3 regions of the Martinezella lusitana genome follow, and region 1 is predicted to be linked to each of the others. Evidence: predicted binding sites of a transcription regulator. Region 1 holds the regulator's gene; each other region holds the start of a gene.
What was found. Region 1 encodes PhoB, which activates phosphate uptake and scavenging genes when phosphate is short. Its sites were predicted from a motif close to TGTCATNNANCTGTCAT; they were not measured.
Positions count from the first base shown of each region.

Region 1 (3,239 bases):
ACGATCAGGATGTCTATGACAGCGCCATCGACGTCGTGGAGCTGCGCGCCCGCGTCGGCATGGTGTTCCAGAAGCCCAATCCCTTCCCGAAGTCGATCTACGAGAACGTCGCTTATGGCCCGCGCATTCACGGGCTTCACCGCTCCAAGGCCGATCTCGATCATATCGTCGAAACCAGCCTGCAGAAGGCCGGTCTCTGGGGCGAGGTGAAGGATCGGCTGCAGGAAGCCGGAACCAGTCTGTCCGGCGGCCAGCAACAGCGCCTCTGCATCGCTCGTGCCGTCGCCGTCAGCCCGGAAGTCATTCTCATGGACGAGCCGTGCTCGGCGCTCGATCCCATCGCCACGGCCAAGGTCGAGGAACTGATTCACGAGCTGCGGGAAAACTTCACGATCGTCATCGTGACGCATTCCATGCAGCAGGCAGCCCGTGTCTCGCAACGCACCGCAATGTTTCACCTCGGCCATTTGGTCGAGGAGAACGATACCGATAAGATGTTCACTAATCCCGACGATTTCCGCACGCAGGATTACATCATGGGCCGTTTTGGTTGATGATGTCCCGCGCGCGGCTACCATCACAAGTTTCACCCTGAGGATAGAAAAATGGTCTCTACTCACATTCTCTCTGCCTACGACGAAGACCTGAAGTTCCTGACGCGCCGCATTGCCGAAATGGGCGGCCTGGCGGAGCAGATGGTCAGCGACAGCGTCCGCGCGCTGGTGCACGGCGATGTTGCTCTTGCGCAAAAGGTCATCTCCGACGACGTCGTCCTCGACCATGCCGAACGCGAAGTCGGCGACAAGGCAATCGTCACCATTGCTCGCCGGCAGCCGATGGCCGCCGACCTGCGCGAAATCATGGGCTCCATTCGCATCGCCGCCGATCTGGAGCGCGTTGGCGACCTCGGCAAGAACACCGCCAAGCGCGTCATCGCCGTGCAGGGCACCGGCGTTCCGCGCAGCCTGGCGCGGGGTATTGAGCATCTTTCCGAACTGGCGCTCAGCCAGCTCAAGGAAGTACTCGACGTCTACACGACCCGTTCGCCAGACAAGGCCGTGTCGATCCGTGAGCGCGACGAGGAAATCGACGCGATGTACACCTCGCTCTTCCGCGAGATGCTGACCTACATGATGGAAGATCCGCGCAACATCACCACCTGCACGCATCTTCTCTTCTGCGCCAAGAACATCGAGCGCATCGGCGACCATGCCACCAACATCGCCGAGACGATCTATTACATGGCGACCGGCAGCCAGCCCGAGGGCGAGCGCCCGAAAGACGATACCGCCAACACCGTCGGTGCGCTGACGGAATAACGAAGACGCCAAGAAAGGAGACCAGAGACACATGGTTCCGAGAGTTGCTGTTGTAGAAGACGAAGAAGCGCTCAGCGTTCTGCTGCGCTACAATCTGGAGGCCGAAGGCTTCGAGGTCGATACCATTCTGAGAGGAGACGAAGCCGAACTTCGCCTCCAGGAGCGCATCCCCGATCTTCTGATCCTTGACTGGATGCTCCCCGGCGTGTCGGGTATCGAGCTCTGCCGCCGGCTGCGCATGCGGCCGGAAACGGAGCGCCTGCCGATCATCATGCTCACCGCCCGCGGCGAGGAAAGCGAGCGCGTACGCGGCCTTTCCACCGGCGCCGACGATTATGTCGTCAAGCCGTTCTCGACGCCGGAGCTGATGGCTCGCGTCAAGGCGATGCTGCGCCGTGCCCGTCCGGAGGTCCTCTCCACGGTTCTGCGCTGTGGCGATATCGAACTGGACCGCGAGACCCATCGCGTCCACCGCAAGAGCCGCGAAGTGCGGTTGGGGCCGACGGAATTCCGCCTGCTGGAATTCCTGATGGCTTCGCCGAGCCGCGTCTTCTCGCGGTCGCAACTCCTCGACGGTGTCTGGGGACATGACATCTATGTCGACGAACGCACTGTCGACGTCCATGTCGGACGCCTGCGCAAGGCGCTGAACTTCTCCAATATGCAGGATGTCATCCGCACCGTTCGCGGCGCGGGTTATTCCATGGAAGCCTGAGCGGGAAACCGGTCAGCCATCCAACATAGCGGCGGAAACAGAAAACGGGCCTTTCGGCCCGTTTCTTTCATTCAGCTATAAGGCATCTCAGCCGCGCGGTTGAGCCGCAGGCCGGCGCCGTTCATGCACCGGCTGGTAGGCCAGGCGCTGATGGTAGCCGCAATAGGGCGATGCATCCGGGCTATCATTGCCGCAGAAGTGGAAATCATCCTTCAGCGGATCGCCGACCGGCCACTTGCAGGTGCGTTCGGTAAGTTCCGTTAGACCGAGGCGGCGCGAGATCGGAACGACCACATTGGAGGCCGGACGATATTCGATCTCGTTGACCGTATCGATCTCGACTTCTTCCTTGAGCATCGTTGCGCCCTGCTGACGGGTAACCGTGCGGGTTGCAACGCGCGAGGCGTAGTTCGGTGCGCGCGGCGCCGAAGTGTTGCGCTTCTGTGCCCGGGCCGCAGTTGCCGTGCCGCCTGCCTTCGCTCGGCCCGGCAGGCTCAAGCGATGTACCTTGCCGATGACGGCGTTACGGCTGACACCACCGAGCTGTGCCGCGATCTGGCTCGCGCTCAAACCCTCGGACCACAGCTTCTTCAGCTTCTCGACGCGTTCGTCTGTCCAATTCATGCCCTGTCTCCGCTGTCGCGTTTCCGATGGCAGAATCCTTCACCATTGCCTCAGATGGGATCGAGGCACGAAACGCTTAAAAAATTGTGGTGACTAGTTCCGCCGCATGCAGTCTAGTAATTGAGATTTAACCTAGTGTGAGGCTGACTCCGTGACAAGAGTCGCATGATTCCTGGGGAATCGATTTCGGGGTTTTCCCCAACTTGCTTGTGCAAGCGTGGCATTTTTGCAATATTAGCAACTAGAGACATACCTCTCGCCGAGGGGCGCTCTGCTGCGTCCGCGAAATTGCCTGTTTTGTTGACATCGCGGTGCAAAACATCAATAGTACCCACGCCGCCGCAAGGCGGCATTTTTGATTTTTCCGGGCCCGTTTCACTTGAAGGAAACGATTGGCCCTAAAGGTTGTGATCGAGGAGACATGCGCCATGGCTGAAACCGCGCCGCTTTATGACACCTATATGCGCGCCCCGCTGCGGTTTGAGCGAGGAGAGGGTGTATGGCTGTTCACGGAGACCGGCGAGCGCTATCTCGATTTCGCCGCCGGCGTCGCGGTGAATTCGCTTGGCCATGCGCATCCC
Region 1 is NZ_CP050308.1:3,056,497-3,059,735, forward strand. It holds gene pstB (phosphate ABC transporter ATP-binding protein PstB) at 1-554, shown strand, start outside; gene phoU (phosphate signaling complex protein PhoU) at 606-1,319, shown strand; gene phoB (phosphate regulon transcriptional regulator PhoB) at 1,351-2,034, shown strand; gene HB780_RS28480 (GcrA family cell cycle regulator) at 2,122-2,658, opposite strand; gene HB780_RS28485 (aspartate aminotransferase family protein) at 3,087-3,239, shown strand, end outside.

Region 2 (3,239 bases), 360 kb from region 1:
CTGGTAACGCAAAAAGACAAGATCATCGATCTTGCCACCGCCGATCCACGCACCGTTCTCGAGGTTCGCCGCCATACGCTCGGCTATGTCAGCCAATTCCTGCGCACCGTGCCGCGCGTGGCCGCCATCGACGTTGTTGCCGAGCCGCTTCTGGCGCGCGGCGTGGCGCTGGCGGATGCCCGGCAAAGGGCTGGCGCCCTGCTCGCCCAGCTCAATCTGCCGCAGGAGCTTTGGCAGTTGCCGCCCGCCACCTTCTCCGGCGGCGAGCAGCAACGCGTCAATATCGCCCGTGGCTTCATTACCGATCACGCCATTCTCCTGCTCGACGAGCCGACCGCCTCTCTCGACGCGAGGAACCGCGCCGTCGTGGTCTCGATGATCGAGGAAAAGAAAAAGGCTGGCGTCGCCCTGCTCGGCATCTTCCATGACGAGGAAGTGCGTGAAGCGGTCGGTAGCCGGATTCTCGATGTCTCCCGCTTCTCGCCCAGAAAGTCCGCCGCATGAGCCGTCAACTGGGCGAAACGCCGCTCATCAGCCCGAGCGCGACCGTCAAGAACTCGACGTTTGGCCGCTATACCGAGGTCTCCGAGCGTTGCCGCCTCGACGAGGTCGAGATCGGCGACTATTCCTACATCATGCAGGACGGCGCCGTCTGGTGCGCGACAATCGGCAAGTTCGTCAACATCGCCGCCAGCGTCCGCATCAATGCCACCAATCATCCGACATGGCGGGCGACGCTGCACCATTTCACCTATCGCGCCGCCGATTATTGGCCGGATGCCGATATGGAAACGGATTTCTTTACCTGGCGGCGCGAGAACCGCGTCGTGATCGGTCATGACGTCTGGATCGGCCACGGCGCCACTATCCTGCCGGGCGTCATGGTCGGCAATGGTGCCGTCATCGGCGCCGGCGCCGTCGTGTCCAAGGATGTCGCCCCCTATACGATCGTCGGCGGTGTGCCCGCCAAGCTCATCCGCGAGCGCTTCACCGCCGAGGTCGGCGCGCGCATGGACAAGCTTTCCTGGTGGGACTGGGATCACGCCACCCTGCGCACGGCGCTTGCCGACTTCCGCGCCCTTTCCGCCGAGGATTTTTTGATCCGATACGGCGCGTGAGGACGTTTTTCGCCGAAACGGGGCTTGCGCCAGCCGATTAAGGATCTAGCGTCTGGCGACCCTTTGAGACCGGATATTCGAGGGAGGCGTCTTCATGGCAAAGCAGTTCGAAAGCATCGATGACCGGCTGCGCGATTTCATTGCGCGGCAGCATATCTTCTTCACGGCCTCGGCGACGGCGGAATCCCGCGTCAACGTTTCGCCCCGCGAGACCCTGTGCCTGCGCGTCATCTCACCCAATACCGCCATCTATCTCGACCGGACCGGCAGCGGCAACGAGACCTCGGCGCATATGAAGGCCGATGGGCGGCTGACCATCATGTTCTGCGCCGTCGAGGGGCCGCCGATGATCCTGCGGCTCTATGGGCACGGCCGGATCCTTCACAGGGCATCGGCTGAATACCAGGAATTACTGCATACCCACTATGCCGGCGACGAACCGCTCGGCGCGCGCCAGATCGTCTGGCTGGATATCGACCTCGTCCAGACCTCCTGCGGCTTCGGCGTGCCGCTCTTCGCCTATGAAGGCGAAAGGCCTAGCCTCGATCAGTGGGCGAAGGCCAAGGGGCCTGATGGCATCGAGGAATACCGGCGGGAAAAGAACGTCCGTAGCATGGACGGCCTGCCGACGGGTTTATTTGACGCTGAAAGCAACTAAGCGTTTCGACTGAACCATCTCACCGCACCAATAGCGGGGGATTGTAACAGCACTTACACAAATCTGACATTGGAGCTTCATGAAGCAGCGGTAATGCGTTGCCTATACTTGGCGCACGGCCGCTCGAAATTCGGTTTCGAGGCGAGGCACCTGCGCCTGTTCATAGTTAGTAGTGCGACGTCAGTGCTTGCTACAGACCAAGGTAGCGGCGAAAGGGAAAGCTTCATGTTCGAGCTCAAGAATGTCTCGCGCCGGTTCGGAAACAAGCTCGCTGTCGATTCCGTGACGCTGGACATTCCGCAAGGACAGATGGTCGGCGTCATCGGCCGCTCGGGCGCCGGCAAATCCACGCTGCTGCGCATGATCAACCGCCTCGCCGACCCGACCTCCGGCTCGATCCATTTCGCCGGAACCGAAGTTTCCAAGCTGAGCGGGAGGGCGCTGCGCAGCTGGCAGCGCGATTGCGCCATGATCTTCCAGCAGTTCAATCTCGTCCCGCGCCTCGACGTTTTGACCAACGTCATGCTCGGTCGCCTGAACCAGCGCTCGACCGTCATGAGCCTCCTTTCCGTCTTCACCCGCGAGGAGCGCATCGAGGCGATCGCCGCGCTGGAACGCCTCGGCATCGAGCGGACCGCCTTGCAGATGGCCGGCACGCTGTCCGGCGGTCAGCAGCAGCGCGTCGCCATCTGCCGCGCCCTGATGCAGCAGCCGAAGATGATGCTCGCCGACGAGCCGATCGCCTCGCTCGATCCGCTGAACGCCAAGATCGTCATGGACGCTTTGCGCGACATCAACGAGCGTGAAGGCATCACCGTCATCACTAACCTGCACACGCTGGATACGGCGCGTAACTATTGCGAACGCATCGTCGGCATGGCCGCCGGCCGTGTGGTCTTCGACGGCAAGCCGTCCGATCTGACGGCCGCCGCCGTCAAGGAAATCTACGGCACCGACAGGGATGGCGCCGGTGTCGACGAAACGATGACGTCGACCGCCATCAACATTCCCGATCCGGCCGCGCAGGCCGCGGCACATGCATCCGCCGGCCCGCAACCGCTGGCAATGGCCGGTCTCTGAGAGGGAGCCGGCCGCGATCGAGAGCCCGCGTCAAGGGCGCATTTCTTTCAGACCGAAGACATCCGGGGACACACCGGTTAACCAGGAGACGAACCCATGTTGAAGAAGACCCTTCTCGCGGCCACGGCGCTTCTTGCGCTTGCTGGCGGCGCTGCAGCTCAGGACCTCAAGGAATTCCGTATCGGTATCATGGGTGGCGAAAACGAAGCCGACCGCCTGCGCAACTATGCCTGCCTCTCCGACCACCTGAAAAAGGAATTCGGCTTCGAGAAGGTATCGTTGTTCCCGGCCGCCGACTATGACGGCGTTATCCAGGGCCTCCTCGGCGGCACGCTCGACTTCGCCGAACTCGGCGCTTCCGGCTATGCCGCGACCTACATCAA
Region 2 is NZ_CP050308.1:2,701,416-2,704,654, reverse strand. It holds gene phnL (phosphonate C-P lyase system protein PhnL) at 1-504, shown strand, start outside; gene HB780_RS26700 (DapH/DapD/GlmU-related protein) at 501-1,118, shown strand; gene HB780_RS26695 (pyridoxamine 5'-phosphate oxidase family protein) at 1,213-1,776, shown strand; gene phnC (phosphonate ABC transporter ATP-binding protein) at 2,002-2,856, shown strand; gene phnD (phosphonate ABC transporter substrate-binding protein) at 2,953-3,239, shown strand, end outside.
Region 2: phnC (phosphonate ABC transporter ATP-binding protein) is a predicted target of PhoB. The motif match lies at 1,841-1,857, and genes of this name have one in related genera.

Region 3 (3,239 bases), 1.7 Mb from region 1:
AAACGCCGGCCCGACCTCAAGTCTTGGCCGGCGTTGTCACATCCAGGATTTTCTTCAGCAGAATTTGCGGCTTGTAATTCAGCCAGCTCGGCGTCAGCCCCATGCGCACCAGCACAAGATTGGCGGATGGGACGATGGCGACACTTTGACCATCATGCCCGAGCATCCAGAACGTATCCGCCGGCAGGCCGAACTGTGCGTTGGAACCGCCCGGCCCAGCAAGCCAGGCCTGAACCTGCGAATAGACGCCTTCCGATGCCTTGGTCGGCGTGCGCATCGCACCGACAAAACCTTCCGGCAAAAGGCGCTGGCCCTTCCAGACACCGTCCTGCAACAGGAATTGCCCGAAGCGCGCCCAGTCGCGGGCCGTTGCATAGAGATAGGAACTGCCAATAAAGGTGCCGCGCTCGTCCGCCTCCAGCACGGCGCTCGACATGCCGAGCGGCGCAAACAGCGCATCGCGCGGATAGGCGATCGCAGCGCTTTCATTCGGGAGCCTGTTCATCCAGAGCCTTGAGAGCAGCGTCGCCGTGCCGCTCGAATAGCTGAAACGCTCGCCAGCCGGAGCCTGCTGCGGCGCGTTTGCGGCAATCCCGGTCGAGTCCGGATCGAGATAGAGCATGCGCGTCACGTCCGATACCGCGCCATAGCTCTCGTTGAAGACGAGACCACTTTCCATGGCGAGGAGATCGCTGAGCTTGATGCTTTTACGGGCGTCGCCGCTCCATTGCGGCAAAAGGTTCTCGTCGTCAAAGGACATGCGGCCGGTCAGCATCAGCCGGCCGATGATCGCGGCGTTGACCGTCTTCGTCATCGACCAGCCGATCAACGGTGTGCCTTTGCCGAACCCTTCGCCATAGGCCTCCGCCACAACGCGACCATCCTTGATCACGACGACGGCGCGCATGGATGGGCCGGCAAGATCCGTATTGGTCAAGAGCTTCGACAGCGTCGCATTCGTCTCATCCTGATCGCTCGCGACCTTGTCGCCATCCGGCCAGGGAGAATCGCGCTTCGGCACCTTCACCTTGTTCAGAAAGACCGCACTGCGCGCTGCCTGTAGGTCGCCATCCGACACCGTCGTGCAGCCGAGAGCGCCACGATAGAGCGCATAATTCGGCGCAAACATCCCAAGGATACGGGCGGTCACCACCCCCTCCTCCCGATCGACCGAAACCCGGACGAGCTTCAGCGCCGGATTGCCCGGCGCCTGCACATCGTCAGCCAGCACCTGCTCCGGATCGCGCTTGGCGACAAAAACATTCGAGCAGACGATCTTGGCGGCATAGCCGTCACCGACTCTCAGCAATTCAGGCGGCGAAACGGAAAGCCAGACGACGCCACCGGCGACAATGATCAACAATAAAAGAACAAGAGCCGTAATCGCTCTCGATATCAAACGCATGCCATACACCTCCAAAGGTATGCGGACACAATCAGGAAACGGTGCAATATGAAAGACCTTCATCATTACAGTTTCGCAAATATCCGCATGACCGCCGCGCGGCCGAACCTACCAACAGCCCACGTCATCAGACTGTAGCATTGCCGGGTTACACGCCCTGAACCTGACAAATTGGTGACAAGACTCAGATGACGGAATTCGCCCCGGAAGCCGGTCTCCACAAGAATCGGAAACTCAAGGACGCTCTGCTGCAACATAAGGCCCTGTCCAAGGCCGGCTTTTCCGAGCGTCTGTTCGGTATGCTGTTCTCCGGCCTTGTCTACCCGCAGATCTGGGAAGACCCGGATATCGACATGGAAGCGATGGAGCTTCAGCCCCATCATCGAATCGTCACCATCGGCTCCGGCGGCTGCAACATGCTTGCCTATCTCTCGCAGAGCCCTGCTTCGATCGACGTGGTCGACCTCAATCGCCACCATATCGCGCTGAACAAGCTCAAGCTGGCCGCCTTCCGGCTGCTGCCCGGTCATGCCGATCTGGTGCGATTCTTCGCCACGCCCGGCGTAGACACGAACAGCCAAGCCTACGAAGAGTTCATAGCACCGCGGCTCGATCCGGCAACCGCCGCCTATTGGGATGGCCGCGACATGTACGGTCGCCGCCGCGTTACGGTGTTCAACCGTAACATCTACAAGACGGGCCTACTTGGCCGCTTCATCGGCGCGGCGCATATATTGGCCCGCCTGCACGGCGTCCGTCTCGCCCCCTTGACCGAAGCACGTACATTGCGCGAACAGCGGCAGTTTTTCGACAACGAGATCGCACCGATCTTCGACAGGCCGATGGTGCGCTGGCTGCTCGGCCGCAAGAGCTCCCTTTTCGGACTTGGCATTCCGCCGCAGCAATATGACGAGCTCGCAAGCCTTGCCGGTGACGATTCCATAGCCGGAGTGTTGAAGCATCGCCTGGAAAAGCTGGCATGCCACTTCCCGATGCAGGATAATTATTTTGCCTGGCAGGCCTTCGCGCGTCGCTATGCCGCCCAGCACCAGGGACCGCTGCCAACCTACCTGAAGCCCGAGCACTATGCCGCCATCCGCGCCAACGCTGACCGTGTCAGCGTGCATCACGCCAACTTCACCGAGCTGCTCGCCTCCAAGCCCGCCGCCTCGCGCGACCGCTACATCCTGCTCGACGCACAAGACTGGATGACCGACGAGCAGCTCAACGAACTCTGGGCGGAAATCACCCGCACGGCCCGCGAAGGCGCCCGCGTCATTTTCCGCACTGCGGCTGAAAAGAGCATCATCGAGGGCCGACTTTCGACCGCGATCCGCGATCAATGGGTCTATCACGAAGAGCGCTCGCAGGCGCTTAACCTTCGCGACCGCTCGGCGATCTATGGCGGCTTCCATATTTACGGGAAAAAAGCGTGAGCCAGGCGGATACAGGCCTCGAGGCGAATTCGAAGAACCATGCCGGGCTGATGGACGGCATGTACCGCTACCAGCGGCATGTCTACGACCTGACCCGCAAATACTACCTCTTCGGCCGCGACCGTACGATCGCCCATCTCAACGTGCCCTTCGGCGGCTCGCTGCTCGAAGTCGGCTGCGGCACCGGCCGCAACATGTTACTGGCGCATCGCCGCTTCCCGTCGGCCAAGCTCTACGGCCTCGACATTTCCCAGGAAATGCTGATCTCGGCCCGCAATAATTTTCGCGGCATGAAGCAGATACCGGACTTCCGCGTCGCCGATGCCACCGACTTCTCGCCCACTGATTTCGGTGTCGGCGGTTTTGACCGCGTCATGGTCTCCTACGCCCTGTCGATG
Region 3 is NZ_CP050308.1:876,884-880,122, forward strand. It holds gene HB780_RS18030 (serine hydrolase domain-containing protein) at 17-1,405, opposite strand; gene HB780_RS18035 (BtaA family protein) at 1,594-2,841, shown strand; gene HB780_RS18040 (class I SAM-dependent methyltransferase) at 2,838-3,239, shown strand, end outside.
Region 3: HB780_RS18035 (BtaA family protein) is a predicted target of PhoB. The motif match lies at 1,528-1,544, and genes of this name have one in related genera.